Geotalea uraniireducens: one gene and its partner. The protein of the gene in region 1 interacts with the protein of each later gene in a pairwise test. Links are inferred from orthologs where the notes say so. Each region holds a gene or a part of one and is shown on either strand. Other genes may lie near its edges.

The links.
Region 2: the proteins of ribD (region 1) and accC interact in binary tests that used the Escherichia coli proteins (3 or more experiments, as listed by UniProt). The link is inferred for Geotalea uraniireducens from one-to-one orthologs.

Annotation. Positions count from the first base shown.
Region 1 is NZ_AP027151.1:2,408,155-2,422,884, forward strand. Bases 3,776-6,705 are described here. They hold ribD (bifunctional diaminohydroxyphosphoribosylaminopyrimidine deaminase/5-amino-6-(5-phosphoribosylamino)uracil reductase RibD), read right to left. Parts: upstream 5,831-6,705; coding sequence 4,721-5,830; downstream 3,776-4,720. Other genes in these bases: QMN23_RS11270 (bifunctional 3,4-dihydroxy-2-butanone-4-phosphate synthase/GTP cyclohydrolase II), read right to left, coding at 3,776-4,046; QMN23_RS11275 (riboflavin synthase), read right to left, coding at 4,086-4,736; nrdR (transcriptional regulator NrdR), read right to left, coding at 5,894-6,346; QMN23_RS11290 (deoxycytidylate deaminase), read right to left, coding at 6,343-6,705. In the rest of the region: yrfG (GMP/IMP nucleotidase), read left to right, coding at 1-522; QMN23_RS11255 (homoserine dehydrogenase), read right to left, coding at 597-1,907; transcription antitermination factor NusB, read right to left, coding at 1,943-2,356; ribH (6,7-dimethyl-8-ribityllumazine synthase), read right to left, coding at 2,356-2,823; more of QMN23_RS11270, read right to left, coding at 2,844-3,775; more of QMN23_RS11290, read right to left, coding at 6,706-6,810; QMN23_RS11295 (peptide chain release factor family protein), read right to left, coding at 6,881-7,207; QMN23_RS11300 (HD domain-containing protein), read left to right, coding at 7,375-7,923; QMN23_RS11305 (RtcB family protein), read left to right, coding at 8,036-9,493; QMN23_RS11310 (YaaR family protein), read right to left, coding at 9,503-9,955; QMN23_RS11315 (hypothetical protein), read right to left, coding at 9,966-10,304; QMN23_RS11320 (phosphotransacetylase family protein), read left to right, coding at 10,542-11,633; QMN23_RS11325 (archease), read left to right, coding at 11,649-12,080; QMN23_RS11330 (cation-translocating P-type ATPase), read right to left, coding at 12,077-14,716; QMN23_RS11335 (AMP-binding protein), read right to left, coding at 14,720-14,730. UniProt on the Escherichia coli protein: Converts 2,5-diamino-6-(ribosylamino)-4(3h)-pyrimidinone 5'-phosphate into 5-amino-6-(ribosylamino)-2,4(1h,3h)-pyrimidinedione 5'-phosphate.
Region 2 is NZ_AP027151.1:2,801,937-2,816,644, forward strand. The notes cover bases 9,598-12,505. They hold accC (acetyl-CoA carboxylase biotin carboxylase subunit), read right to left. Parts: upstream 11,768-12,505; coding sequence 10,427-11,767; downstream 9,598-10,426. Other genes in these bases: QMN23_RS13185 (menaquinone biosynthetic enzyme MqnA/MqnD family protein), read right to left, coding at 9,598-9,910; gcvH (glycine cleavage system protein GcvH), read right to left, coding at 10,028-10,423; accB (acetyl-CoA carboxylase biotin carboxyl carrier protein), read right to left, coding at 11,861-12,328; QMN23_RS13205 (M24 family metallopeptidase), read right to left, coding at 12,389-12,505. Also shown: QMN23_RS13135 (branched-chain amino acid ABC transporter permease), read left to right, coding at 1-429; QMN23_RS13140 (ABC transporter ATP-binding protein), read left to right, coding at 523-1,239; QMN23_RS13145 (ABC transporter ATP-binding protein), read left to right, coding at 1,271-1,975; QMN23_RS13150 (CBS domain-containing protein), read left to right, coding at 2,024-2,458; QMN23_RS13155 (cytochrome c3 family protein), read left to right, coding at 2,746-3,360; cysteine desulfurase NifS, read right to left, coding at 3,431-4,606; Fe-S cluster assembly protein NifU, read right to left, coding at 4,603-5,457; QMN23_RS13170 (PxxKW family cysteine-rich protein), read left to right, coding at 5,837-6,127; QMN23_RS13175 (NUDIX hydrolase), read left to right, coding at 6,225-6,686; QMN23_RS13180 (putative bifunctional diguanylate cyclase/phosphodiesterase), read right to left, coding at 6,651-9,041; more of QMN23_RS13185, read right to left, coding at 9,065-9,597; more of QMN23_RS13205, read right to left, coding at 12,506-13,456; aroQ (type II 3-dehydroquinate dehydratase), read right to left, coding at 13,460-13,912; QMN23_RS13215 (roadblock/LC7 domain-containing protein), read right to left, coding at 13,951-14,313; QMN23_RS13220 (tetratricopeptide repeat protein), read right to left, coding at 14,292-14,708. UniProt on the Escherichia coli protein: This protein is a component of the acetyl coenzyme A carboxylase complex; first, biotin carboxylase catalyzes the carboxylation of the carrier protein and then the transcarboxylase transfers the carboxyl group to form malonyl-CoA.

The DNA of each region.
Region 1 (14,730 bases):
ACCGCCAAGGAACTTCTCTATGGTCTGTTCCGCTCCCAGGAACGGACCCTCAACTGGACCGATCTCGACTATTGGTCGGAGCGTCTCGGTCTTGACATCCCTCTGCTCAAAGAGGAAGTGGATCACCTGATCGCCGTCCATCCCGGAGTGATCGAATTCCTGCTTTTCCTCCGCCATCAGGGGAAAGCGATCTGGCTGGTGACCAACGCCCATAGCAAGACATTGGCGCTCAAAATGCGCAAGACCCGGCTCGGCCCCTATTTCACCGGGATCGTTTCGGCCCACGAGGTGGGCCTCCCCAAAGAGGACAAAGCCTTCTGGCAAAAATTGCAGGAGAAGATCACCTACGAACCGGCCAGAACCCTCCTCGGCGAAGACAGCGAAACCAATCTCGGCACCGCCGAACTCTACGGAATCAGACATCTGATTTACATGAGCCGGTACAGCTCAACAATCGTACCAACACCTTCTCCCCGGTTTCCCTCCATCCATTCCTTTACCGAACTCATCCCCGTGCTGTAGCCCGCCACTCCCGACCGCAAATAAAAAAAAGCGGCCAACGGCCGCCTTTGTCCTGCTTCTTATTGTTCCGAAAACTACTCCAGATTATCCTCAATCCTGATATAACGACTCTGGTCGGTGATGATGTCGAAGGTGTCGATTTCCTGCAGCGCCTTTTGCACGTCCATTTCCCGAGCCTCGTGGGTCATGATGACAATCGGTACCGAGCCGCCGATCATGCGGGCCGTCTGGACCATCGACTCGATGCTGATGTTATGGGCGCCGAGGACACCCGAGATTTTCGCCAGCACGCTCGGCCGGTCGACGGCACTGAAGCGCAGGTAATACTTGCTCTCGATCTCACCCATCGGCTTGATCTTGAGGGTGGCAACCGAGCCGTCGAGAAAGCTGAGCGGTGCACACCGCCGGTTGATGCCGGCCATGAGGTTCCGGGAGATATCGATAATGTCGCCGAGAACGGCACTGGCAGTGGGCTCCATACCGGCACCCCGGCCGGAGAGCATCACCGGACCGACAAAATCCCCGGTCAGGCGGATAGCATTGAAGACGCCGTCGACATCCGCCAGGGGATAGCTCACCGGAATCATCGTCGGATGAACCCGTGCCTCAACCAGGTCGCCATCGCGTTTGCCGATCGCCAGCAACTTGATCTTATAGCCGAAATCCCGGGCAAACTTGATGTCGACGGCGGAGATCGAACTGATTCCCTCGGTATAGATGTCGGCAAAGTTGACCCGCGTACCGAAACAAAGCGAAACAAGCAACGCAAGTTTATGGGCGGTATCGATCCCCTCGACATCGAAGGTCGGATCGGCTTCAGCATAGCCAAGCTGTTGCGCCCGGTGCAGAACAGTAGCGAAATCAGCCCCTTCCTGAGTCATACAGGTAAGTATGTAATTACATGTCCCATTAAGGATACCAAAGACGGAACCGAAGTTATTGGCAGCCATGTTCCCTTTTATCGCCGAGATAACGGGAATCCCCCCGCCGACGGCCGCTTCGAACAGGACCTCCACCCCCTTGCGGGCGGCAGCGGCATAAATCTCCTCGCCGTGCAGCGCCAGCAGCGCCTTATTGGCGGTCACAACATGCTTGCCGTTTTCGATCGCCCGCAGCACGAAACTTTTAGCCGGTTCATAGCCGCCGATCAGTTCAACGACTACTGCAATCTCCGGATCGTCGAGCAGTTCCATGGCATTCGTGGTCAATAACCCGGGCGAAAGCTCAATTCCCCGGTCGGTAGTAACGTCCAGATCGGCAATTTTCTTCAACACTACCGGCGTACCGACCTTGTCGGCGATTAATGCACTATTGGTCAGCAGCAGCTTGGCAACGCCGGTGCCGATGGTACCGAAGCCAAGCAGACCCACATTGATTGTCTTCATAATCTCTCGCTGCTCCTTGCAATCGGTTCTTCGCGCTATTTTTCGGGCAGGCCCGAGGCGACCTCGTCGAGAATGCCGTTGACGAATGCCGGCGACTCTTCGGTGCCGTATTTCTTGGCCACTTCGATCGCCTCGTTGATGGTGACGTTTTTCGGAATGTCATTCCGGAACAGCAGCTCGTACACGGCCAACCGGAGGATATTCAGATCCACCTTGGACATCCGGCCGAGCGCCCAGTTCTTGGATTTTTCGGCAATCAGCGCATCAATTTCACGGCGGTGTTCCTGAACGCCGCGAACAATCCCGTCGGCAAACGCCTGGCCGGCTGCAGCTCCAGGCTCTGCATCCTCGAGGACGATTTCGAGAAGAGCGCCCCGGTCATTCTGACTGAAATCCTGGGAGAAGAGAATCTGTAGCGCCAGCTCCCTCCCTTGGCGACGGGCTCCCACTAGTGCAGCTCCCGGTAAAGGCGGGCCGTTTCAATCGCGGTCATCGCCGCGTCGAACCCTTTGTTTCCGGCTTTGGTCCCGGCCCGCTCAATCGCCTGTTCGATGGAATCGGTGGTCAGGACGCCAAACGCTACCGGCACCCCGGTTTCGAGGGAAACATGGGCAACCCCCTTGGCAACCTCGGCGGCAACGTAGTCAAAATGAGGGGTAGCCCCGCGGATGACCGCGCCAAGACAGATGACGGCATCGTAACCACCGGCCTGGGCCAGCTTTTTCGCCGTCAGGGGAATCTCGAACGCTCCGGGGACCCGCACCACATCAACCTCCGCGGCATCCGCACCGTGACGCACCAGCGCATCCAGGGCTCCTTCCAGCAACCGTTCGCCGATAAAGCTGTTGAAACGGCTCACGATAATGCCGAACCGGAGTCCGGAGGCATCAAGCTTTCCTTCGATAAATCGCGGCATAGTATCCTCCCCAGATCACACTAGATATTTTCGAGCAGATGGCCGAGCTTCTCCCGCTTGGCTTTCAGATAGCCGATATTCGACTTGGTCGGCGGAATCTCGATGGGCACGCGTTCGACAATATTGATCCCATAGCCCTGCAGGCCGATCAGCTTCCGCGGGTTGTTGGTCAACAGACGGATATTCTTCACACCCAGATTGACGAGAATCTGGGCACCTATTCCGTAATCCCTCAGGTCCGGCTTGAAGCCGAGGGCCAGGTTGGCCTCGACGGTATCCTTCCCCTGATCCTGCAACGCATAAGCCTTCAGCTTGTTGAACAGACCGATCCCGCGCCCTTCCTGACGCATATAGAGGATGACCCCCCGCCCGGCCGCTTCGATCATCTCCATGGCCCGGTGAAGCTGGCTGCCGCAGTCACAGCGCAGGCTATGGAAAACGTCGCCGGTCATGCACTCCGAATGGACCCTGACCAGCACCGGCTCGTCCCCCTTGATCTCCCCCTTGACCAGGGCAAGGTGCTCCAGACGATCTACGTCGTTTTCAAAAGCCACCGCCCGGAAGTCCCCGCATTCCGTCGGCAGCAGCACATCCGCGGCACGCCGGACCAAAGATTCGTGCTTGAGTCGATAGGCAACGAGGTCGGCAATGGTGCAGATCTTCAAGTCGTGCTCTTTGGCGAATTTCTTAAGCTCCGGCATCCGCGCCATCGTGCCGTCGTCGTTCATGATCTCGCAGATGACGCCGGACGGCTTGAGCCCCGCCAGGCGGGCCATGTCAACGGACCCTTCGGTCTGGCCGGCCCGCACCAGCACACCGCCGTTGCGGGCGCGCAGCGGAAAGACATGCCCCGGCCGGGCAAGGTCGTCGGCCGTCGTCCCATCGGCCACAGCGGTAAGAATCGTGTGCGCCCGGTCGGCAGCCGAGATGCCGGTCGTCACCCCTTTTTTCGCTTCGATGGACACGGTAAAAGCCGTTCCGAACGAGGAGGTGTTCTCGGAAACCATCATCGGCAGCTGGAGATGATCGCACCGCTTCTGGGTCATGGTCAGGCAGACCAGGCCGCGACCGTAGCGGGCCATGAAATTGATCGCCTCGGGGGTGACCATTTCGGCCGCCATAGTCAGGTCGCCTTCGTTTTCACGATCTTCGTCGTCAACAAGGATGACCATCTTACCGCGGCGAATATCCTCGATTGCGTCTTCTATCTTGGCAACAGACATCGGTTACTCCATCTAGGGAAAATGTAACACACCTATATCTCACAGAAAGCCGTTCTTTGCAAGCAGATCAAGGGTTATCCGGCCGGCTGCCGCCGGCTGCCGGTCACCGGTCAGCAACCGTTCGACATACTTGCCGAGGATGTCCGTTTCGATATTCACCCGCATGCCGACTTTGCCGTTGTGCAGGGTGGTCATCACAGCGGTATGGGGAATAACATTGACGGAGAAGGTTTCCCCGTCAACGGCATTGACCGTGAGACTGATTCCGTCGAGCGCCACCGAACCTTTTTCGACGACATAGCGGCAGTTTTCCCGGGGGAGACGTACCCGAATGACAGTGTTGCCATCCAGAGACCGGCGCTCGACAATTTCGCCGAGGCAATCGACGTGTCCGGTAACCCAATGGCCGCCGAGCCGGTCGCCGAGCCGGAGTGCCTGCTCCAGATTCACCGCGGCGCCCGGGCCGAGTTGGCCGAGCGTGCTGCTCGCCAGGGTCTCGGGAGAGACATCGAACGTTAACTGTCCCGCCTGCCTGGCAACAACGGTAAGACAGGCGCCGTTCACCGCCACCGAATCACCGAGGGCAATCCCCTCAACCGGCAGGCTGGTGGCAACAGTCAACCGCCCGGCGGCAGCCGACCGTTCGAATTTACGGATCGAACCGACATCCTCGATCAGTCCGGTAAACATATCCCCTCCGGATAGGCTTCGATCATCACATCGTCGGCAAACCGGCGAACCGACACCCGCCCAAGGCGAAAACAGGCGTCCATTCGCACGGCCGACTCGCCGGCGAACGGTCCATAGCCGCCGGTGCCGCCAAGCAATTTGGGGGCATAAAATAGCACAAACTTGTCGATCAGGCCGTGGCGGAGAGCGTAGCCGGCCAGCTCGCCCCCCCCTTCCAGAAGGATTGACTGGACCCCTCGTTTGCCGAGAAGCGCCAGCAGCTCGGCCAAATCGACCCGACCCCCGACGGACCGACACGTCACGACTTCACAGCCGGCGGCGTCCAATGCCCCGATCCGTGCGGCATCCCGCGCCACCGTTGCGACAATGGTCCGGGCGGACGATTGCTGGCGCAGGAGGCGTGCCTCAGGAGACAGCCGCAATGAACTGTCAACGACGATCCGCAGGGGATCTTTACCGCCGGGAATCCGCGCCGTCAGCTGCGGATCATCCGCCTCGACCGTCCCGATGCCGACCATGACCGCATCGGCTGCCGAGCGGAGGCGGTGCACATAACGTCTCGACCGTTCATTGGTAATCCATTTGGAGTCGCCACTGGCAGTGGCGATTTTACCGTCCATCGTCATGGCACTTTTGCAGATGACAAAAGGCATCCCCGTCTGGACGTGCTTCAGGAATGGCTCGTTCAGGACGCGGCATTCCTCTTCCAGCACGCCGGTGATCACCTCGACACCCGCGGCCCGCAGCCGGGCTATGCCCCGGCCGCTGACCAGGGGATTCGGATCGACCATACCGATAACCACCCGCGCGAGGCCGGCCTCGACCAATGCATCGGCACAGGGAGGAGTCCGGCCGAAATGGGAGCACGGCTCAAGAGTAACGTAAGCATCCGCGCCGCGTGCCCGATCCCCCGCCTGACGCAAGGCATGCACCTCGGCATGGGGAGTGCCGGCCCGGCGATGCCAGCCGGTTCCGACCACCGCACCATCCTTGACGATGACACAACCGACCGCCGGATTCGGCGCCGTCTTGCCGACGCCCCGGCGAGCCAGTTTCAGTGCGTGATGCATCATCTGTTCGTTGAAGTCGGTCATGGTGGGCAATCACCGGGAAAAGCGTCCGGCAGCGGCAGCAGGGGCTGTATCACAGCGGAAGTGCTACTTCTTCAGCAAATCCTGCAATTCGGTCATGAATTCGTTGACATCCTTGAAGGATCGATAGACAGAGGCGAAACGCACATACGCGACCTCGTCGATCTCGTGGAGCTCAGTCATCACCCACTCGCCGATAGTGGTACTCGGCACTTCCTTTTCGCCCCACTCCTGCAGCCGCGATTCGAGCCGATCAACGAGCTTTTCGATCGTCTCCCGGGAGACCTTGCGCTTTTCGCAGGCTTTCTGAATCCCGGCAATGAGCTTCAGCCGATCGAACGGTTCGCGGCGGCCGTCTTTTTTAAGCACCAGCGGGAGCGTCTCTTCGATCCGCTCGTAGGTGGTGAACCGCTTGGCGCACGATTCGCACTCGCGACGGCGCCGGATAGCCGCCCCCCCTTTGTCGGGGCGGGAATCGACGACCTTGCTGTCGGAAAAGGCGCAAAAAGGGCATTTCATCGCTGGTCACCTTGGGGTAGTTCAGTAAACTTCTCGACGTGGACGCCGGACTCCGCGATCATCTCCTGAGCCAGCTGATCGGAATACCCCTCTTCGTAAACAATCCGGCGAATGCCGGCATTGATCAGCATCTTCGAGCAGATGATGCACGGCATGGTGGTACAGTAGAGCGTACTCCCGTCAATGTTCGTACCATGCTTGGCCGCCTGAATGATCGCATTCTGTTCGGCATGCAGCCCGCGACAGAGTTCATGCCGCTCCCCCGAGGGGATATTGAGCCGTTCGCGCAGACAGCCGACCTCAAGGCAATGGGCAACACCCGACGGCGCACCATTATATCCGGTGGCAAGGATATTTTTGTCCTTGACGATGACAGCCCCCACTTGACGCCGCAAACAAGTGGACCGCTTGGCGACAAGGTGGGTAATCTCCATAAAGTACTCATCCCATGTTGGTCGAGACATAGCTTCCCTCAATCAATAATCGGCAAAGAATACCCGATAGCCCCAGGAAGGTCAAGGAATTAGCCACTTATCACTCATCGCCGGCAGTGGAACGAAGCCGTTTTTTCAGGGCAACACGTTTCTTGTCACTAAGGCGCCGTTCCTTCTCTCCTTTCGGCACCGGAGAAGCAACCCGCCTTTTCTGCCGCTGTTGCCTCCGCTGCAGCACCTGCTGCAGACGCGCCAGGGCCAGTTCCCGGTTACGGGCCTGGGAGCGATGCTCACAGGCTTGAACGACAATACCGGTCGGCAGGTGGCGAATCCGAACACAGCTTTCCGTCACATTCCGATGCTGTCCACCGGGACCCGAACCGCGGTAATATTCAACACGGAGATCACTTTCCTTGATTTCAACCATCCCGGCCCTCTCCTTTGCCAGCAGCGATTAATTCTTATCATAGCAGAAATCGGCAAGACACTGCAGCGGTTCAGAACGCCCTCTTTACAGAACTGATAAAAGTCTATTACACTGAACCGGTATTCTCTCCCGACAACCGCAACATCCCCTGTTTCGAGGAAACAGCCATGCATGGTGAAGAACTCCTGCAAAAATACTTCGGCACCGAGAGCGTAAGCTTGGCCATCGTTCTCGAACACAGCAGGGCTGTTGCCCGAAAAGCGTTAGAGGTCGCCCGACGACTGGCCGAAAAACAACCGCTCGACCTGCAATTCATCGAGGAAGCGGCCCTGTTGCACGACATCGGCATCTGCGAAACCAACGCGGCAAAACTTGGCTGCTCCGGCGAAGCCCCCTACATTGTCCACGGCATTCTCGGTCGGCAAATCCTCGAAAGCGAGGGCTTGCCACGCCACGCGCTACTGTGCGAACGCCATATCGGCGTCGGCCTTACGGTCGATGACATCGTCAGTCAAAACCTCCCCCTCCCCCACCGCGAGATGGTTCCACTCACCACCGAAGAACGGATCGTCTGTTATGCCGATCTCTTTTTCTCCAAGAAACCCGACAATCTGAGCAGGGAAAAATCCGTGGCCGAAGTCAGACAGAACCTGGGCGTCTTTGGAGAACATAAGATCGCAATTTTCGATAATTGGCACCAGAACTTCAACAAATAGTCATCCACACACCTACTTACCTACACATCTCGAACACCGTCAGAATCCCAATAGAGGCTCCCGCGCCATCTTGTGCTATAGTTAGCACAGAAAGACTCGCAGGGGGAATGCCATGGCAGTACCGGCAGCATTGAAAAAGATATCCGCCACCATTTGGGAACTCCCGGTATCGTATAAGGCGGGCATGCTGGTCCCGGCCCGTATCATTGCCGACGAGCGGTTGATCAATGCCATGGATGCCGGCGTATTTGAACAGGCAGCCAACGTCGCCTGCCTGCCGGGTATCCAGAAATATTCCTACTGCATGCCCGACGGCCATTGGGGATACGGCTTTCCCATCGGTGGCGTGGCGGCTATAGACCCGGCAACCGGGGTTATTTCCCCCGGGGGGATCGGCTTCGACATCAACTGCGGGATGCGCCTGGTGCTGACCAATCTCGTCGAAGAAGAGGTTCGGCCACGGCTTCGGGAACTTGTCGACGCGCTCTTTCAGCGCGTACCGGCGGGCGTTGGCAGCCACGGCTTCGTCAAACTGAGCCATGACGAATTTTGCCGCGTTGCCGAAATGGGCTCACGCTGGTGCCTGAAACATGGCTATGGTTGGCCGGAAGATCTGGAACTCACCGAAGAAGGGGGCTGCTTTGCCGGGGCCGACGCTACCAAGGTCAGTCAGCGAGCGATCGAGCGCGGCTACAACCAGATCGGCACCCTGGGTTCGGGAAATCACTACCTCGAAATCCAGGTAGCCCGCCCGGAAAATATTTTCGACGGGGAAACAGCCCGGACGTTCGGGATTACCAGGCCGAACCAGGTTGTGATCATGTTCCATTGCGGCAGTCGCGGTTTCGGTCACCAGATCGCCACGGACTACCTGCAGCGGTTCCTGGCCGTGATGACCAGCAAATACGGCATTACGATGCACGACCGCGAGCTGGCTTGTGCCCCGTTCCGCTCCCCTGAAGGGCAGGATTACTTTGCCGCAATGAAATGCGCGGTCAACATGGCCTTTGCCAATCGCCAGGTGATCCTGCACCGGATTCGCGAGGTGTTTTCCGATCTGTTTCACCGTGACCCCGACGACCTGGGGATGGGGATGGTCTACGACGTGGCCCACAATACCGCCAAACTGGAGACCCACCTTGTGGATGGAAAACGGCGTCAGCTCCTGGTCCACCGCAAAGGCGCCACCCGCTCGTTCGGCCCAGGCCAGGAGGGAATTCCCGAACGCTACCGGGAAACCGGCCAGCCGGTGATCATCGGCGGCAGCATGGAAACCGGCTCCTATTTGCTGGCCGGCGAGCCCGGCGGTACCGACACATTCTTTACTACCGCCCATGGCAGCGGCCGGACAATGAGCCGCCACCAGGCGAAAAGAATGGTCAAAGGCCAGAAACTCCAGCGAGACATGGAAGAGCGGGGAATCTATGTACGAACGGCGTCATGGGGAGGGTTGGCGGAAGAAGCGGGGTTTGCCTACAAAGACATCGATGCGGTTGCGGAAGCAACGGAACTGGCAGGTTTGAGCAGGCGGGTGGCCAGGCTGCGGCCGATCGGCAACGTCAAAGGCTGACAGGCACGCTCAGATTTTGAAGTCGACAACCAGCCCCTTCAATTCCATGATCTTGTTGGTTATCGCCAACCGATCCTTGTTTTCAGCCATGATCAACCGATAGAGATTATCCGCTTCCCGATCGATCACCGTGATAATTTCGAAACAGCGAGGATTAAGCGTCGTCCCCCCTACCCGCTCCAACCGATAGGCATGGGTAGTAACTTTCTTGGTAAGAGCGGCAATCAGGTCACGGAACACTCTGAAATTGGCCATGGTCGGTTCCCGCTCCAGATCGGTTCCAGCCTGATCGATTTCCTCTTTCAAATCCTGGAGTTCCTGCTCATAACCCTCAAACTCCAGTTGCTGGCGCGAAAGAGTCCTGACAAAAGGCGAGGGGCTGCCGCCGTCCGATTTTACCAACGTCCCCTTTTTAGTTTTCTTGCCGACGTCCCGCGACGATATTTTGTCGTCAATGCGCATAGACTTGCCCTTATTTGCCGTCGCCGACAGAGCGTTGCCACGGCGAATCCGGCACCGCAATACAATTGCCGCTCCAGGTGATCGAATCGATTGTTTCCCGGGAATCAACGCCGACAATCCGCTCGCAGTTGAGATTTACCGGCCCGCCGTAGGTGTAAACGCCGCCCCGGTCCTCATACCAGTGATAAAACTTGTTCCCCGAGGCGTCCGTCGAGACGGTGGACGGCGGACCGACACGATCGATCAGCTCTTCGAGGCTGGCACCCTGCCAGGCATTGAGCTGTTGGCGAACCGGAGAACACCCGGCTAAAAATAATGCGACGACGAAGGCAAAGCGGGCAGATTTCACAAGTCACCTTTTTCCACCAGGGATTGGACGATTCAGCTCAAGCACAAAGTACGCCAACACACATCCTGCATCTCACTTCAAAAGCACTGGAAAGCCATACCCTACCGCGTGTCATTTTTTCGCCCGGCTCGGGGAATTAGTGTATACTGATCAACCGGAGCTACCCCGCACCGCGAGAAGCGCATTAACCATAATACATCAAGTAGATGAGATCAATTGTTTTAGTCAGGGGGGATAATGGCGAAACGAGTCTTTATCGGCGCAACAGGCCAAAACTGTGGCAAGACCACCATGAGCGTGTCGCTCATGCATCTGGCAAGACAGAAATATGAGCGGGTCGGCTTCATCAAGCCGATCGGACCGAAGATCGAACTTTACCAGGATTTGACCATCGATATGGACGCCATCCTGATGGCCAAGACTTTCGGCCTGGAAGAAGACATCCGCTTGATGAATCCGGTGTCGCTGCACAAAAGCTTCACGCGCGATTACCTGAATGGCAAGCTTGATTGCCATGCACTGAAAAAGAACATCATCGAATCATTCGCCGTCCTCGACGAGAAATACGACTTTCTGATCATAGAAGGCGCCGGCCACTGCGGCGTCGGGTCGGTGATCGGTCTGAGCAACGCCTGTGTTGCCAGGAGCCTGAACGCCCCGGTCATCATCGTCACCGACAGCGGCATCGGCAGTGCGATTGATGCGGTACATCTGAACCTGGCCCTTTACGAAAAAGAAGACGCCGACGTCCGGATGGTGATCGTAAATAAACTCCGTGCCGATAAGCGGGAATCGGTCCTTGGCTTTCTCCGCAAAGGTTTTCCCGGGCGGAACATCCAGGTATCCGGCGGCTTCAATTATTCGCCGATTCTGGCTAATCCAACCTTGAGCCACATCGGCAAACTGCTCAACCTGCCGCTGCATGGCGATCCGGACGGTCGGAGCAGAATTCTCCACCATATCCAGTTGGGCGCCGCCTCGTCACAGCGGGTCGCCGATGGGCTGGAGGATTCCACCCTCATGGTACTGACCAGCTCCCGCGACGAACTGATTGTGACTCTCTCCTCGCTTTATCACATTCCTGCCTACCAGGAGAAAATCGCCGGGCTGGCCATCGCCGGCCATGTTCCCGTTTCGGAGATCACCCAGCAGATCCTCGACGACAGCAATATTCCCTACATCAGGGTCCACGATTCGACAGCCAACGTCTTCACGACACTACTTGAAGACGTCTCGAAAATCACCGCCGAGGATCGGGAAAAGATTTCCTGGATCACCACCAACGCCGAGAACGAAATCGATTTCGAGGCGATCGACGCTCTTCTCTAAGGCGGGGAACGCCCCATGCCGTATCGCTACCTGGAAGAGATCGCCACGGCCGACATTGCCTTCGAGGCGTGGGGAACAACACAGGAAGAACTGTTTATCGCCGCCGCCGATGCCCTCTTGGGCGTCATGGTTGAAGAGCCGGCGACGGTAGCCCCGGTCGTTGCCGTGGCGATCGAGCTGGCCGGCGAGCAGCTCGATCTACTCCTTTTTGCCTTTCTCCAGGAGCTCGTGTACCACAAAGACGCCCGGCAACTGCTCTTGCGCATCACTGACATCGCGCTCTCTGGCACCCCCGCCCGGAGCAGTCTCACAGCGGTGGCCCGCGGCGAAGAGATCAACCCGGGAAAACATACCATGATTGTCGATGTGAAAGCGGTAACCCTCCATCGGTTCCTGGTCGAATACCGTGAAGGCTGCTGGCGGGCAACCGTCATTCTCGACATCTAACCCCGCCGGGCGCGCGAGCGAACCAGGGCTTTCTGCAACTCCGACACCACCAGCAATGTCCCCACGGCAACGGCAATAGTGAGCGACAGTTCGCGAATTGTCAGCGGACAGGTAGCGAAGATTCTGTTACCGGGCGGGAAATATACCACCGTCAGCTGCAGCAGCAGCGTAACGAACAGTGCTCCGACCAGTGGCCGATTGGTAAACAGGCCGATACTGAATAACGACCGCCGGTCGGAACGAACGGCCATGGCAACCGTAAGCCGGTTGACCACCAGAAACGTCAACACCATTGTTTGCCAGGCACAGCCAGCCCGCATGGTAAGCGCCTGCAATACCAGGGCGCCGGCTCCGATCAACACCCCGAACCCGACGACGAAATACCCCCGCCCGCCGGCGAAGATCCCCTCGGTCGGGTTGATCGGCGGTCGATTCATGATGTCGTCGTCAGCCGGTTCGCTGGCTAATGCCAGTCCGGGCAGACTGTCGCAGAGCAGATTCAGCCAGAGGATCTGGATCGGCAGCAACAACAGCGGCAGGCCAAAGAGCGGCCCGAACGCCACGGCAATCAAAGTGCCGGTATTCGAGGTAATGGAATAGATGATAAATTTGCGGATATTGGCGAAAATCTGCCGACCTTCCCGCACCGCCCTGACTATCGTTGCAAAATTATCGTCCAGGAGAACCATGGCCGCCGCCTCTTTGGCTACATCCGTGCCGGTAATCCCCATCGCCACGCCGATGTCCGCCTTTTTGATCGCCGGAGCATCGTTTACCCCGTCACCGGTCATGGCGACAAAGTGCCCCCGTTGCTGCAACGCGTTGACAATGTTCAGCTTCTGCTCCGGGACCACCCGCGCATAGACCCTGACCGATTCCACCCGGGCGACAAGTTCGTCAAAAGAGAGCGCGGCCAGCTCGGTACCGGTCATTACCGCGGTGCCGTCATGGTCAATGATTGCCAGACGCCGGGCAATGGCTCGAGCAGTCAGGGGATGGTCCCCAGTGATCATGACGGGAGTGATTCCCGCCGTACGGCACTGGGCAACCGCCTGCTGAGCTTCGGGACGGGGTGGATCGATCATCCCGACCAGGCCGAGGAAGGTCAGGCCCGATTCCAGGTTGTCACTCCCAGGGATGTCGGGGAGGCGATCATAGGTCCGCATGGCAACGGCCAGGACTCTCTGCCCCTCCCCCGCGAGGGCCTCGACCTGCCGTGCTATGCCCTCCTCACGCAATGGCTCAGCAACGCCACCATCACCCAAGGCGGAGGCCGAAGAGCCAACCACCACTTCGACGGCACCTTTGGTAAAGGAAATTACCCGTTCGCCCCAACGATGCACGGTGGTCATGCATTTTCGGCTGGAATCGAAAGGGAGTTCGGCAAGCCGGGGGAAAAGCCGTTCCAGTTCGGCCCGGTCGTATCCTGCGGCCCGGGCTGCAACGCTCAAAGCTACTTCGGTCGGATCGCCGGTCAATTCCCCCTGATCATCAATCGCGGCATCGTTGGAGAGAGCCAGAGCGGTCAAGAGGAGCGCAACGGGAGATTGCGGTCTTTCAGCGGCAGGCCGCCACGGGGGGGCTGCGCCTGGCGTAAACGACGTCACGCCGGCCCAGATCGTTTCCACCGTCATCCGGTTCAAGGTCAGGGTACCGGTCTTGTCGCTACAGATATAGGTAACGGAACCGAGGGTTTCCACCGCCGGCAACCGGCGGATCAAGGCGTTCTGACGCACCAGCCGGCGGGCGCCGAAGGCCAGGGTTATCGACACCACCGCCGGCAACGCCTCGGGAATTGCCGCCACGGCCAGCGAAATCACCGTCAAAAGCATCATGAACAGCGGCTCGCCATGAAGGGTGCCAGCGACAAACATCACCAGACAGGCGCAAAAAATCGCTATTGACAACCGCTGGCCAAACAGGGCGAGGCGGCGCTGTAACGGCGTCTGAACCGCCTTCGTCGACCGGATCGCCTCGGCGATCCGCCCCAGTTCGGTACCCATGCCGGTGGTTACCGCGACCCCCATCCCCCGCCCGTAGGAAACCACCGTCCCCATATATGCCATATCGAGCCGGTCACCCAGTGAGACCTGTTCGTCGGCCGGTGGCGCAACGGTCTTTTCCACCGGCTGCGACTCGCCGGTCAGCGCCGCCTCCATTGCTTGCAGATGAACGGCTTCGAGCAGGCGGAGATCGGCGGGAACGATGTTGCCCGCCTCGAGCAGGACAATGTCCCCGGGGACGATCTCGCGTGCGGCAACCGAGATTCTGGCCCCATCCCGCAACAGGATCGCCGTGCTTTCGGCCATCTTTCGCAGGGCAATCAGCGCCCGTTCGGCACGAAATTCCTGAACAAACCCGATGATCGCGTTGAGCAGGACGATCGCCAGAATCGGCAGGGCATCGCCCGGCTTGCCGATTATCCCGGAGATTACGGCGGCAATCAGCAGGACGATAATCATGAAGTCGGTGAATTGGCCCAAAAACATCCGGAGGGGTTTACGCTGGGCCTCATGGCGGATTTCATTCATACCGAACTGTGCAAGGCGTTTCCGGGCCTCGGCAATAGTGAGCCCGGTCGCTGTCGCATCAAGCGCCCGCAGTGTTTCAGTATGGGAAAGGCGATACCATTCCATGGCTCAGAGTGACT
Region 2 (14,708 bases), 400 kb from region 1 along the record:
ATCGCCCTGGTGATCTCCGCCGCCCTCACCTCGCTGGCCGGCAGCTTCTACGCCGTCTACATCGGCTTCATCGATCCGCCGACGGTGCTGGCCCTCGATATCTCGGTGCAGATCGTCCTGATCTGTATCATCGGCGGGATCGGCACCATCTACGGCCCGGCGGTCGGTTCGCTGGTACTGGTGCCGCTGTCGGAGGCACTGCGCAGCAACCTGATCGCCCAGGCGATCTTCAAGACCGGCCTGGTCAGCGAAGACTCGCGGGTCGGCACCTTCCTCCAGGAGAATCTGGCCCATGCCCACGCCTTGATTTACGGCATCCTGGTGGTAGTGGTCATCCTCTTCATGCCCGACGGCGTGCTCGGCTTCGTGAAGAAACTGACCCGAAAAAAACAGAACATGTCGGGGCGGGCCGTGGAGGCGGATCCGTAGGGGCGGGTCCGAGACCCGCCCTCGCCCTCTATCGGCATACGCAATGACGGGCGGGTCCGAAACCCGCCCCGGACGAAACAAGAGGAATCACCGATGGCAATCCTGGAAATCAAACACGTCAGCAAATTCTTCGGCGGGCTGGCCGCCAACTCCGACGTCTCCTTCACCATGGCGGAGGGGATGATCATGGGATTGATCGGGCCGAACGGCGCCGGCAAGACCACCCTTTTCAACTGCATTACCGGTTACTATCCGCCGTCACGCGGCGAAGTACTCTTCAAGGGGCGAAAGATGAACGGCCTGCAGCCGGACAAGGTCTGCAAGCTCGGTATGGCCCGCACCTGGCAGAAAGTCCGCCCCCTAGCCAAGATGACCGTCCTCGACAACGTGATGGTCGGCGCCCTCTGCCGGACCAACTCGCTCAAGGCTGCCCGGGAGATCGCCCAGGAACAGCTGCAGGTGGTGCGGCTGAAACAGAAGGCCGGTTTCCTCGCCGGCGGGCTGCCGATCGGCGAACGGAAAAAGCTGGAAGTGGCCCGGGTACTGGCCACCAAGCCGGAACTGCTGCTCCTTGACGAGGTGATGGGGGGGCTTAACCCGGCTGAAAGCGAGGAGATCATCCAGTTGATCCTCGACATCAAACGGCAGGGGATCACCCAGATGGTGATCGAGCACGACATGAAGGCGATCATGCGCATTTCCGACCGGATCGTCGTACTCAATTCCGGCGAAAAACTGGCCGAGGGGAGCCCGGAGGAGATCGTCAACAACCAGGCGGTAGTCGATGCCTATCTGGGGAGCGAACATTAACGGGGTTCGGCGGGGCGGCTCAGGGAGGATTATGCTCACGATCGAGAAGCTCAACTTCAGTTACGGCGACCTGCAGGTCCTCTGGAACATCAACCTGGAAGTCAAAGAGGGTGAAATCGTCACCGTTGTCGGCGCCAACGGCGCCGGCAAGTCGACTACCTTGAAGAACATCTCCCGGCTGGTGAAGCCGAACGCGGGGACCATCACCTTCGACGGCGTCGATCTGACCAAGCTCGAACCGCACCAGGTGGTGGAACGGGGGATCGTCCAGGTACCGGAAGGGCGGAAGATTTTCCCGGAGATGACGGTCCTGGAAAACCTGCGGATGGGCTCCTATATCGCCTCGGCCCGCAAGGACCGGGACGCCAACGTCAACCGGGTCTTCGAGCTTTTCCCGCGGCTCAAGGAACGGGAGAAACAACTGGGGGGGACCATGTCCGGCGGCGAACAGCAGATGCTGGCCATCGCCCGGGGACTGATGGCCAACCCGAAACTGCTCCTCCTCGATGAACCGTCACTTGGCCTCGCGCCGCTGCTGGTCAAGTTCATCTTCGAGATCATTACCGAGATCAACAAACAAGGGGTCACCATCCTGCTGGTGGAGCAGAACGTCTATCAGTCGCTGCGGATCGCCCACCGGGCCTTCGTCCTCGAAACGGGGCGAGTCGTGCTGAGCGGCAGCGGCGAGTCGCTCTTGAACAACGAGCATGTGAAAAAGGCCTTCCTGGGGATGTAACCGGGGCCGGCCGGATCGCCGGACACCGCCGCAACAAAGGAGAGAACGATGATCTACGTCGAGCGCTGGATGACCAGAAACCCGATTACCATCGGCAATGATGCGACGATTATCGAAGCGATTCACCTGATGAAAGAGAAAAACATCCGTCGGCTGCCGGTGATGGACGGAGAGCGGATCGCCGGAATCCTCACCGAAAAGATGGTCACCGAATTCAAGCCGAGCAAGGCTACCTCCCTCGACACCTGGGAGCTCCATTACCTGCTCTCGAAGACCCCGGTTACCGAGGCGATGAACCCGAAGCCATACAAGGTAACCCCCGCCACCCCGCTGACCGAAGCGGCCCAGCTTCTCCACGACCGGAAACTGAACGGCGTCCTGGTGGTTGACGAAGGCGACCGGCTGGTCGGCATTCTCACCGTGACCAACGCCCTGGAAGCGCTCATCGCCATCTGCAGGGACCTGCAGGAAAATCACCGTTGACCGGCTCCGGCTCCGGGGGCCGCCGGGGCCGGTATGCTGTGCAGCGTTTGAACATGCGCAACCATTTCTCTCCGTTGCAGTCGGCCGGAATCATTTCCGATTCCCCGTTCTCCCTGCTTCAACTGTGCAATCCCTGAACAGCCACCAAGTACCCCACTCCTCGATCGCAACACCTATTAGACAATAATTTCGGCTAGTTGCAACATCTGACCAGCTGCACGGATCATGGCATTGGAGTTGAAATAAAGGACGCAGAACAGCAACTCCGCATGCGGAAGGACGCCGCCATGGCCAGCGCCGAGACCGTCGCAAAAATACTCATCCACGTCGTTATTGCCGGGCTCGCGCTGCTGCCGGCAGTGGCAACAGCCGCCCCGCCGGACAGCGGCAACAGCGCCAGCCCCCCGGTGCGTCCCACCTGCGAGTTCGTCATGTCGCTCAACAAGCCATTCAAGCGGATCCAGTTCATGTTCCACATCTCCCGGATTCGCAAAATGAACCGGGAAGACGCCGCCGACCCGGCCCAGATGTACGGCTCGATCATCAAGGTTTCCCTCAACGATTCGAGCGATGCGGAAATCGACGACCTCTCGGTCCAGTGCCTGAGCTGCCATGACGGCGTCTATGCCACCGGCCGGTTGATCAGGCTGAAAAACAACATCGATCGGGAGCCCGGCAGCATCGACCGGGTCCATGGCGGGCACCCCATCGGCATGGATTACTTGAAATTGGCGGGACGTCATCCCGGACTCCGCCGCCCGGATACTCTTCCTCCCGAAGTTGTCCTCGTCCAGGGGAAAGTCGGCTGTCTCTCCTGCCACAACCCGCTCAACCAGGAGCGGCCGCACTTGGCGGCAACCATCGCCAACAGCAGCCTCTGCCTCACCTGCCACATCAAATAGCTTGATCGCCGGGCACAAAAAAGGGGGATGCCACCGGCATCCCCCTTTTTGCAGCATAACTTTCTGCTGCCTACTTATCGAGAAATTCCCGCCCGAAGGGGGACATCTGCCGCAGCCGTTCAATCACCGGCGGCAATTCCCGGATGATCGCCTCGATATCACTGTCGTCATTGAAGCGTGACAGCGAAAAGCGGACCGAGCCGTGGGCGCAGGTGAAGGGGACTCCCATCGCCCGGAGGACATGGGAAGGCTCCAGGGAGCCGGAAGTACAGGCGCTCCCCGACGAGGCGCAAATCCCTTTTTCGGAAAGGAGCATCAGGATTGCCTCCCCTTCGACAAACTCGAAGGCGATCGAGAGGGTGTTGGGAAGGCGCTCCGCCTGCCCGCCATTGATCCGGGCATGGGGAATGAGGGCCAGCAGCTCCTTCTCCAGCCGGTCGCGCATCGCCTTCACCCGGCCATTCTCGTCGGCCATGTGCAGCGCCGCTAGTTCACAGGCTTTCCCCAGGGCGATAATGGCGGCGGTATTCTCGGTACCGGCCCGCCGGCTCCGTTCCTGATGCCCACCGACCAGAAACGGCCGGAACGGCACCCCTTTACGGAGATAGAGGACCCCGATCCCTTTCGGCGCATGGAGTTTATGGCCGGAGAGCGACAGCATGTCCACGGTCGACGTCGCCATGTCGAGGGGGATTTTCCCCACCGCCTGGACGGCGTCGGTGTGGAAGAACGCCCCTTTTCCCTTCTCCTTGACGATCTTGCCAATCTCTTCGATAGGAAAGACCACCCCGGTCTCGTTGTTGGCATACATCACCGAAACGATGGCGGTATCCTGGTCGATCGCGCCCCGCAGTTCATCCAGATCGAGGCGGCCTTCGCCATCGACGTTCAATTCGGTCACCCGGTAACCGCGTTTGCCGAGATTGCGGCAGAGTGTGAGGACTGCCGGATGCTCGACCCGGGTAGTAATAATGTGCCGCCGCTCCGGGTAGACTTCGAGAGCCGAGCGAATCGCGGCATTGTCGCTCTCGGTGCCGCAGGCGGTAAAGACGATCTCCTCCGGCGAGGCGCCGAGCAGCTGTGCCACCCGATTGCGCGCTTCATCAACCTTTTTCTGCACCTGGCCGCCGAAAAAATGCATCGAACTCGGATTGCCGTACAACTCGCAGAAGTAAGGGCGCATCTCCTCGAAAACCGCTTCGTCCACCTTGGTGGTGGCGTTATTGTCGGCGTAGATCTCTTTCATCCCTCCACCTCCACGACGACAATGTCATCGGCAACCAGTTCCCGCAATTTGGCCTCGACAAACTTGGCGGTGTTTCCCGAAGCGGAGCAGCCGGCACATGCCTTGCGAAAGGCAATCTGCACCTCGCTTCCGGAAATATCCACCAACTCCAGGTCGCCGCCGTCGGCCCACAGCAGCGGCCGGATCTCCTTCTCCAGGGTCTCCTGAATCAGCTGCATTTTGCGCAGATTGGTCAGCTTCTCAGGCTTTTTCGGTGTTTCCTTCGCCTCGGTCCCGAGCACTTCGGCAATCAGCTCCTTGATCCGCGGCAGACAGCCGCCGCAGGCACCGCCGGCCTTGGTGAAATGGGTCACCTGCTCGGCAGTGGTCAGCTTGTTGGCGGCAATGACCTTTTTCAGGAAGACATCGGTCAGGCCGAAGCATTTGCAGACAACATCCCCTTCCAGTTCCTCATGGTCGTGGTTATGGGTCGGTACCGGCCCGCCACGGTACTTGGCAATGGCGACCTCTAGCGCCTCCTGCCCCATGACCGAGCAGTGCATCTTCTCCTCCGGCAGACCGCCGAGGTAATCGGCAATCTCCTGGTTGGAAACCGCCAAGGCCTCGTCCAGGGTCCTGCCCTTGATGATATCGGTCAGCGCCGATGAAGAAGCAATGGCACTAGCACAGCCGAAGGTTTGGAACTTGGCGTCGATGATTCGATTCTTGTCCTCATCCAGTTTGATATACAGTTTAAGGGCATCGCCACAGGCCAGACTCCCTACCTCGCCAACTGCATCCGCATCCTTTATCTCCCCAACGTTATGCGGATTCAGGAAATGATCCCGAACCTTATCCGTGTAATCCCACATGGAACCCTCCTTATCGTTAATGCTCTACCGGTTTAATACTATAGCAAATTTGTCAGGTATTCAACAACGAGTTCTTGCCGGCAATAAAAAAAGAATGGCGCGGGCCGCTGAACGCGACCGAAGCGCCAATGCTTTCGGGACAGAGAAAAGATGAGAACGGGAGCAGCAGGATAACGCTTCACCGGCAGATGCGACCGACGCGACGCACCTGGACTGCGTCTTACGCTGCAAACGTCGAAAAGGTTAATATAACGGCTTGAGTGAGTCAAGCGAAACGGGCCGGCGACGGGGATTTTTCCTGTTGACATTTTTCTTTTGGAATTGCTACATTCAAAAGCAGACGGTTACGGAACAAACAATAGATTTAGGAGGAAAAAGGATGCAGTGTCAAACGGTACTTCCCGGTACCGAGTGTACCTTCTGGGGAAAGCAGGGTTGCATATTCACCGGCGGATCATGCCAGGTTGTGGTAGAGAACTGTGAAGGGTGTGAGCGAATCGTTGACGGGACCATCGGCAAGGTCTGCAGCGCGTATCCGGCACCCGACAAGAAATGGACGGGCGGGATCTGCAATTTTGCAACGCACGTGAAAGTGGAGATCAAGGGCGAAGACCTCAAGATCAACCCCCTCAAGGCATCCAAGAAAGCCTCGGGCGGGAAGAAAAAGTAGCCCGCAACAGAAGCAGCAGACACCGAAGGGAGGACAAAGTCCTCCCTTTTTTGTTGTCGATAGCCCATCATCAGGTGTTCGTTCCCGGAGGGAAACCATGGCCTACGACCGACTTACCTGTCCCCGTTGCGGGGAAACCGTCAAAGCTTACCGCAACCCTGTTCCAACCGTCGACATCATCATTGAAACGGCTGGCGGGATCGTCCTGATCGAGCGGAAAAACGAACCACTTGGCTGGGCACTGCCGGGAGGGTTTGTCGACTATGGCGAGACGCTGGAAACGGCGGCAATTCGGGAAGCCCGCGAAGAGACCTCCCTGGAAATTCGTAATCTGCGGCTGCTCGGCTGTTATTCCGATCCGGCACGGGATCTTCGCCAGCATACCATCTCAACTGTTTTCATCGCCACTGCCGATGGCCTGCCGCAGGCGGCTGACGACGCAGCGGCTGTCGCCGTGATCCCCCTGGATCAACTGCCGGTCGAACTCTGTTTCGACCACCGGAAAATTCTGGACGATTACCTGCTAACCATCGGCCGTTTCCCGGCCGATCGGCCATGAATCGGCTCCGCACCTTTCACGAAGGAAAGCAGCGACTTCACCCGCCGGCATTGGCGTACTGACGAGAAACCCTTGTACTTCGTCGCAGTTGTTTTCACTCAGGAAATTCAACTGGCCCTCAGTTTCGACCCCCTCGGCAATAACCTTCAGGTTCAGGCTGTTCCCCATAGCAATGATCGCCGTCGTAATAGCGGCATCGGCCGAATTGACCTCAACGTCCCGGACAAATGACTTGTCGATCTTGAGAGTATTGATCGAAAAGCGCTTGAGATGGGCGAGCGAGGAATAGCCGGTACCGAAATCGTCGATTGAGATATGGATGCCGAGGTCTTTCAGCTCATTGAGAACCGAGACGGCAAAATCGGGGTTCTGCATGATGACGCTTTCGGTAATTTCCAGCTCCAGCAGTTCAGCTTCCAACCCCGACTCTTCCAGAATACCGCGGATCATTTCCAGCAGATTGCGCTGCTGGAACTGATATCCAGAAAGGTTTACCGCCACCCGCATTCGCGGCAGCCCCTGTTTCTGCCACTCCTTGTTCTGGATGCAGGCAGCCCGAAGCACCCACTCTCCGATCGGAATGATCAACCCTGTCTCTTCTGCCAGCGGAATGAACTCGGCCGGCGAAACGAGTCCCAGCGTCGGATGTGCCCAGCGGAGCAGCGCTTCCATAGCGGTAATCTGCTTCGAGACAATGTCGACCTTGGGCTGGTAATAAATGCGGAACTCGTGCTGGTCGAGCGCCTTGCGCAGGCTGGTCTCCAGGAGCAGCCGCTTGTCGGCATTGGCATCCATCTGCGGGGTGTAGAACTGGAAGTTGTTTCTCCCCTCCCCTTTCGCGTAGTACATGGCGATATCGGCTTTTTTCACGAGAGTATCGATGTTCTCGCCGTCAGACGGGTAGAGGGCGATTCCAATGCTGGTGGTAATAAACAACTCATAGGTATCGATATTGAACGGAACGGAGAGTGAGTGAAGAATCTTCTGCGCGACCCGTTTAACGTCGTCGATGTTGTCAATATTGACCAGGATCACCGTAAACTCATCGCCACCGATCCGCGCAACGGTATCCACTTCGCGCACGCAACCGGCAATCCGCTGGGCAACTTTCTGCAGCAGCTTGTCGCCCACCGGATGGCCAAGAGTATCATTGATGATTTTGAAGCGATCAAGGTCGAGGAAGAGGATCGCGAGTTGATGACGGTAGCGGTTGGCCAGGGCCTTGGCCTGCTGCAATCGGTCGAGAAAGAGGATGCGATTGGGCAGTTCGGTGAGGATATCGTGATGGGCAAGCCGATAGAGTTGCTCCTCGGCCTGTTTCCGCTCGGTAATATCGCGGCAGATTCCCCAGATCACCTGGGAATTGCCGTCATCAAAGCCACAGGTCAGGTTACCTTCGACGACGACTTCCCGGCCGTTCTTCGCGACCAGCACCGATTCGAGGGGACTGAGGGTATCCCCGGCCAGAACGCGGGCGATCTCAATACTGCACTGTTCTCGGCAATCGGGACGAATGATATCGAAGAAAGAGATGGTACCTGTCTCCTCCAGCGTATAGCCGAGGGTCTTCTGCCATGCATCGTTAACGTAGAGGAACCGGCCTTCCGCGTTGACAGTGAGAATCAGGTCGTTGGCAGTATCGAGAAAATTAACCAGCCGCTCCTCACTCTCCTTGACGGCAGAGGATTCGCGGCGCAGGGCGCCGACGAAATAGGAGCCGATGAACGAAACCGCGGCATTCAACAGGGTTACCCACAGCCAGATGAGCAGCAGATAGAGACCGTCGCGGTGAATGGCAGAATCGACGAACGGCATCCGCACATTGGGAACCAGTTGCAGTTTCTCAGCTGTCAGCAAGGCGCCGTAAAGCAGCCCACCGCAGACACCGACCAGCCAGACGTCACGTTTGTGTTCGCTGAGAAAGGCAGCTTCGATAGTGATGATCAGATAGACGGGCCAGAACCAGCTCGACGCTCCGCCACTCAAGTGGATGAGCACCGTCACCAGCACCAGATCGAGGAGGATCTGGAGCAGATTGACGAGCCGATAGCAGCAGCAGAGTCGACGATGATAGGTGTGAAGCAGAAAGTTGTAACCGATGACCGAGGCCACCGTACCAAACAGGAAGAAGGTCTGTGACCGGGACAAAAAGAGACCGAACCGGCTGAAATAATAAGAACTTCCGGCAAAGAGGCAATATGCGGCGATCAGAGCGAGCAGGAACCAGCGGGTCTTCACCACCAGCGAGATTCGCGCCTGAAGTTCCTCATGCTGTTCATAATCGGCGGTCTTGAGGCCATCCCGGACCTGCCACAACCGCTTGGAAAGGGCATTAAACCAGTTCGAATTCACCATAGGGCCCTGAGTCATAGTAAAAGTTACAGCAAATCACATGCCACACTGCCACCATACAGGCTGATCTCGGGAGCTGTCGCCACCAGGCCAAGTTCCGCGGCAAAACGGTAAAACGATTTCAGGCCATCCAGATGTGCCGCGGTCAGGTCGTAAGAAATCGTCTGCCAGTAATCGACGAGCACATCTTGCTGACACCACGAGCGTTCCGGTGACTCGGCCGCAATCTCGGGATACGAGTCATAGGCGATCCTTTGGGCGCTAATCAGCTCGGCGCTCAATTGACGTACTGCTTCCGGCCGTTCCCGAACCGTTGCCCGCCGAATCAGCCAGAGGGCAAAAACGAACGGCAGACCCGTGAAATGCCGCCATAGCTCGCCGAGGTCATAGACCAGCAGATCGGTGGTGGTCAGGGATTCTTTCAGGGCGTTATCGCCGATCAGGAGGAGAGCCGGAAAGGCTTCCAATGCTGGCTGCAGAGCGAGATCGGTTCTTTCGAAACGGTTGGTAAAGCCATGGAATTTGCCGAGGATAATCTTCAGCAGGTTAACCGAAGTGTCAGATTCGGTGGTCATGCCGATGGTCGCGCCGCTGAGTTCCGTTAGCGGTACCCTCGAGAAGAGCAGCACACTCTTCACCGCACCGATGGCGCTGATCGACAGCTCCGGCAGAATGAGGTAGCGGTCGGGGTACTTCGCATATTCAATCGACGATGAAGGAGAAACGTCAATGTCTCCGGAAGCAAGCAGTTTGTTGAGGGCTGCGGGTACGCCCCGGACAAAACGATAGCCGGAGCAGGTGAAATGGCGGTGCAATACCGTGAAAATGGGCGTACAATTGGCATACTCGATCTGGCCGATGGTAATAGTCATGGCAACTCCAGAAATCGCGGGGCCAAGGCCGACCGGTCACTTCCCCGGAAATTGAAGGCAAAACAAAGGCGAGACTACCGTCCCGCCTTCTTCTTTCTTAGCCGCCACAGGGCGGAGTCACTCTTCTTCTTCTGTTTCGGTTACGCTTTCGGCGTAATCGTCTGCCGACATCAACGACTTGAGTTCTTCGGGGTCGCGAAGGGCGACGACAGCTATCCAGCCACCGTCGTAAGGATCGTCATTCATGATCTCAGGAGAAGATTCGAGTTCTTCGTTAACTTCGAGAACCTCGCCGCTCAAGGGTGCATACAATTCGGCCAACGCTTTTCGCGCCTCCACCGAGCCGAATGAATCATCCTGCTCCAGTTCGTCACCGACCGATGGCAACTCGACCGCACTGATCAGACCGAGACTTTCCTGAGCGTAGTCGGTAATCCCGACCACCGCTCGTTCCCCCTCGACCCGTACCCAGACATGCTCTTTGCTGTACTTGAGTTCTTCAGGAAAATCCATGGCCTACTCCAAAACGATCCTTTCCAGAAAACCGGTATCGATATCTCCCTCGATGAAATCCTTGTTTGCCATGATCCGCTTGTGAAAAGGAATCGTCGTCTTGATACCGCCGATGATGTACTCGTCGAGAGCGCGAGCCATCCGTTTGATAGCGTCTTCACGGGTTTCGGCATGAACGATCAGCTTGGCGATCAGCGAATCATAGTGGGGAACGACCATATATTGGTCATAGACGAACGAATCGATCCGCACTCCCAGGCCACCGGGGGTGTGATAACCGTCAATCCGCCCCGGTGAAGGGGTGAATTTGACCGGGTCTTCAGCATTGATCCGACATTCGATAGCATGACCCTGAATCTTGATATCGCTCTGTTTGTAGCGGAGCTTCAAACCGGCGGCGGAACGGATCTGCTCGCGCACGATGTCGATGCCGGTCACCATCTCCGTAACCGGGTGCTCCACCTGGACGCGGGTGTTCATCTCCATAAAGTAGAAGTTGCCGGTTTTGTCGACCAGAAACTCGATAGTGCCGACGCTGTTGTACCCCACCGCCTTGGCGGCCCTGACGGCGGCCTCGCCCATCGCCTTGCGCAACGCCGGAGTACTGACCGGCGACGGCGCCTCTTCGATGATCTTCTGGTGACGGCGCTGAATCGAGCAGTCACGTTCGCCGAGATGAATGACATTGCCGTGTTTGTCAGCCATAATCTGAATTTCGACGTGACGGGGACACTCACAATATTTCTCGATGTAGACTTCAGGATTGCCGAATCCGGCCTGCGCTTCCGCCCGGGCCGTAGCAAAGGCGTTGGGCAGGGTTGCCGGCGAATGGACGATTTTCATCCCTCGACCGCCGCCGCCGGCCGTAGCCTTGATGATCACCGGGTAGCCGATCTCCTTGGCTATCCGGATTGCATCATTGACGTCGTTGACCCCCTCCTTGGTACCGGGAAGGATCGGCACGTCTTCTTTGATCACCGCTTGGCGCGCACTGATCTTATCCCCCATGATCCGCATACTCTCCGACGACGGGCCAATGAAGGTAATCCCGCAGTTTTCGCAGATTTCGGCAAAAGCGGCATTTTCCGACAGAAAGCCATAGCCGGGATGGATCGCCTCGGCATCGGTCAGTTCGGCGGCACTGATAATGGCGTTGATATTGAGATAGCTTTGCAGGCTCGGCGCCGGCCCGATACAGACGCTTTCGTCGGCCAGCTTGACGTGGAGGGACTCCTTGTCGGCCAGGGAATAGACTGCCACGGTCTTGATTCCGAGTTCCTTGCAGGCCCGGATAACCCGAAGGGCAATCTCTCCGCGGTTGGCAATGAGAACTTTATGAAACATTGAACTCTCCGTAGTATTGATTGAACGGCATAGATGGGAGCGGATAGCCGCGGCAAAAAAGCCGCGAGCCTCCGGCAACGGGCTCCAGACCGATTAGAGCGGCTCCACCACGAAGAGCGGTTCGCCGAATTCGACCGGCTGGGCGTTTTCCTTGCAAATCTCAACGATCTTACAGCGGAACTCCGCTTCGATCTCATTCATCAGCTTCATCGCCTCGACGATGCACAAGACCTGCCCCTTTTCGACGGTCTGGCCAACCTCGACGTACGGCGCCGCATCGGGAGCCGGCGCCCGATAAAAGGTCCCGACGATCGGCGAAACGATCTCTTTCCCTTTAGCAGGAGGGGCCGGTGCCGGAGCCTCGGCAGCCGGGGCCGCCGGCGCGACCTGCGGCATGATCTGGGGAGGGATGGCAAGGGTCGGCGCAGGTTGATAATTAACCACCGCCGCCGCATTGCCCCGCTTGATACGGACCTTCTCCTCGGCCGCCTCAAGTTCGAATTCGGTGATATCCGTTTCGGTTACCATCTTTATCAACGATTTAAGATCCTTAATATCCATACATTTCTCCTTTAGTGGTCGTTCCGAGACATCGCCCCGGCAAAATGGGCCGCGCCCATATTACACTATTAACAGGTCCTTGGGAACCTTCGTCAGCAAACGATAACCGTCGGCTGTCACTACCACAGTATCCTCAATCCTCACACCACCCCAGCCGGGGATATAGATCCCGGGTTCAATGGTGAAGACCATCCCCTGTTCGGCAATGCCCTCGCTGCGCGGAGAAACAACTGGCTTTTCGTGGACCTCCAGGCCGACGCCATGGCCGAGCCCGTGACCGAAATAGTCGCCATATCCCCGTTCAGCAATAGTATCCCGAGCGAGTTGGTCAAGCAGCCGCAGTTCGACTCCCGGCCGCACCGCCGCCAGAGCCCGATCATGAGCTTCCTTGACCAGTGCATATATCTCACGCTGCCGATTGTCGGGCTCGCCAACTGCCACCGTTACTGTTTCATCCGAATGGTAACCGTTGAAAACCGTGCCGTAATCGATGGTCACCAGTTCCCCGGTCGCCACGATTTTCCCGCTCGCCCGACCGTGAGGAAGCGCCCCCCGTTCACCTGATGCTACAATAAAATCGAAGGACTTTTCGTCCCCGCCGGCCCGGCGCATGGCAAATTCGAGTTCCCGCGCAAAATCGCACTCGCTGACTCCCGGCGCCAGATATGTCAGGGAGGCGAGCAGGGCCTCGGAAGCAATCCGGGCGGCATCGGCGAGCAGATCGAGTTCAGCAGCCGACTTGACAACCCTGAGCAGCGACAATTCTTCCCCGATCGGCACAAAATCGATGCCCGGCAGCTTGCCAACCAGGGAATGCAGTGTTGCCACGGTCAAGTGCTCTGATTCGAAACCGACCCGCCGGAAGCCCCGTTCGCTTAGCAATTCGACCACGCCATCGAGTTTCACTCGATATTGCCGCGTCTGGCAAGCGCCTACCTCCAGGGCTGCCTGGGTCGTGTAGCGGGAATCAGTAAGGAAGCAGCACTGGTCCGCGTCGACTACGACGACGCCATCACTGCCGGTAAATCCCGAGAGGTATCGGACATTACTCATGTTAAAAAACACGATGGCGTCGACATCGTGTTTTTTCGCAAAATCACGGGCTTTAGTGAGATTGGTTTGTAGCATACCTCAGTCCTTCGTGACAATCCCTTTTTTAATATGGGTAAAAAGCGCCCGCAACCCCAACAGGTAGCTGTCAGGGCCAAACCCGGCAATCTGGCCGACGGCAACCGGCGCGATAAAACTATGGTGACGGAACTCCTCCCGGCAATGGATATTCGAGAGGTGCACCTCGACGGCCGGCAGCCCGACGGCAGCGATTGCGTCGCGGAGGGCCACGCTGGTATGGGTATAGGCGGCAGGATTGATCAGGATCCCGTCGCAGCAGCCGAGAGCACCGTGAATCGCTTCAACCAATGCCCCTTCGCCGTTGGCCTGTACAAAGGTAACGTCACAGCCGAGCTCCTGTGCAAGGACACTGATCGCGGCATTGATTTCATCCAGAGTCGCGACGCCGTAGATCCCCGGTTCCCGTTTGCCAAGCATGTTCAGATTTGGCCCGTGAACGACCAGAATTTTCATGAAATCGCCACTCCTTGTCCCCAGGGTTGAGCCGCGAATTACGCTAAAAGCTCGCCGATCGCCGGCGCTTCGCGCATCAACAGGTAACGACCCTTACCGAAGTTGCCGTCCGCAGCCAAGGCAAGAATCAGGAATAGATCGTCATTGATTGCCCGGATGATTACCCGTGACATTGCGGTGTTGACTGACAGCTCCTGCAGTTCACCGGTCTTGAGGACCTCGACGGCACTACCGACTTCTTTCATGATTGTGGCGTACTCGACGGCCATGAGCCGCAGATCAAGGGTGCCACTATCGGTCAGATACTCATCAATAGGGATGCCATCGTACCCCATAACGGTCGCGCCAAGCCCCCCCTCGACCGTCTCCACGATCGCCTTTAATGTTTCTCTGAGCGACATTGCCGAATCCTCCCGATAGTGTCAAGCCATCCGTCAAGCACGGCAACGACGTCCCCCGGCGGATTTCCCAAGGGAGACGGAGCTGCCGGTGCCGTATCATCAACAATGAGATCGGGCACCGCGGCTGAAGCCGTTGCGCATTCCCCGGCAAACGACAATCCACCCACCCCGGCAAGCCGCCGGTCGAGTTCAGCGATCCGCGCCTTGATCCCTTCGTTGGTCGGGTCGGTGCCAAGCATTTCGGTGTAGATAGTCCGTGCCTTGTCCAGAAAGCCTTGGGCAACATAGAGCTCGGCAACCGTCGAGGTAACGAAGGGGATTTCCTCTTTGACCGCCGTTGCCGGTTCCTCAGCCATTTCCGGTACAGCAACCGTCAGTGGTGGTGCTGCGAAATC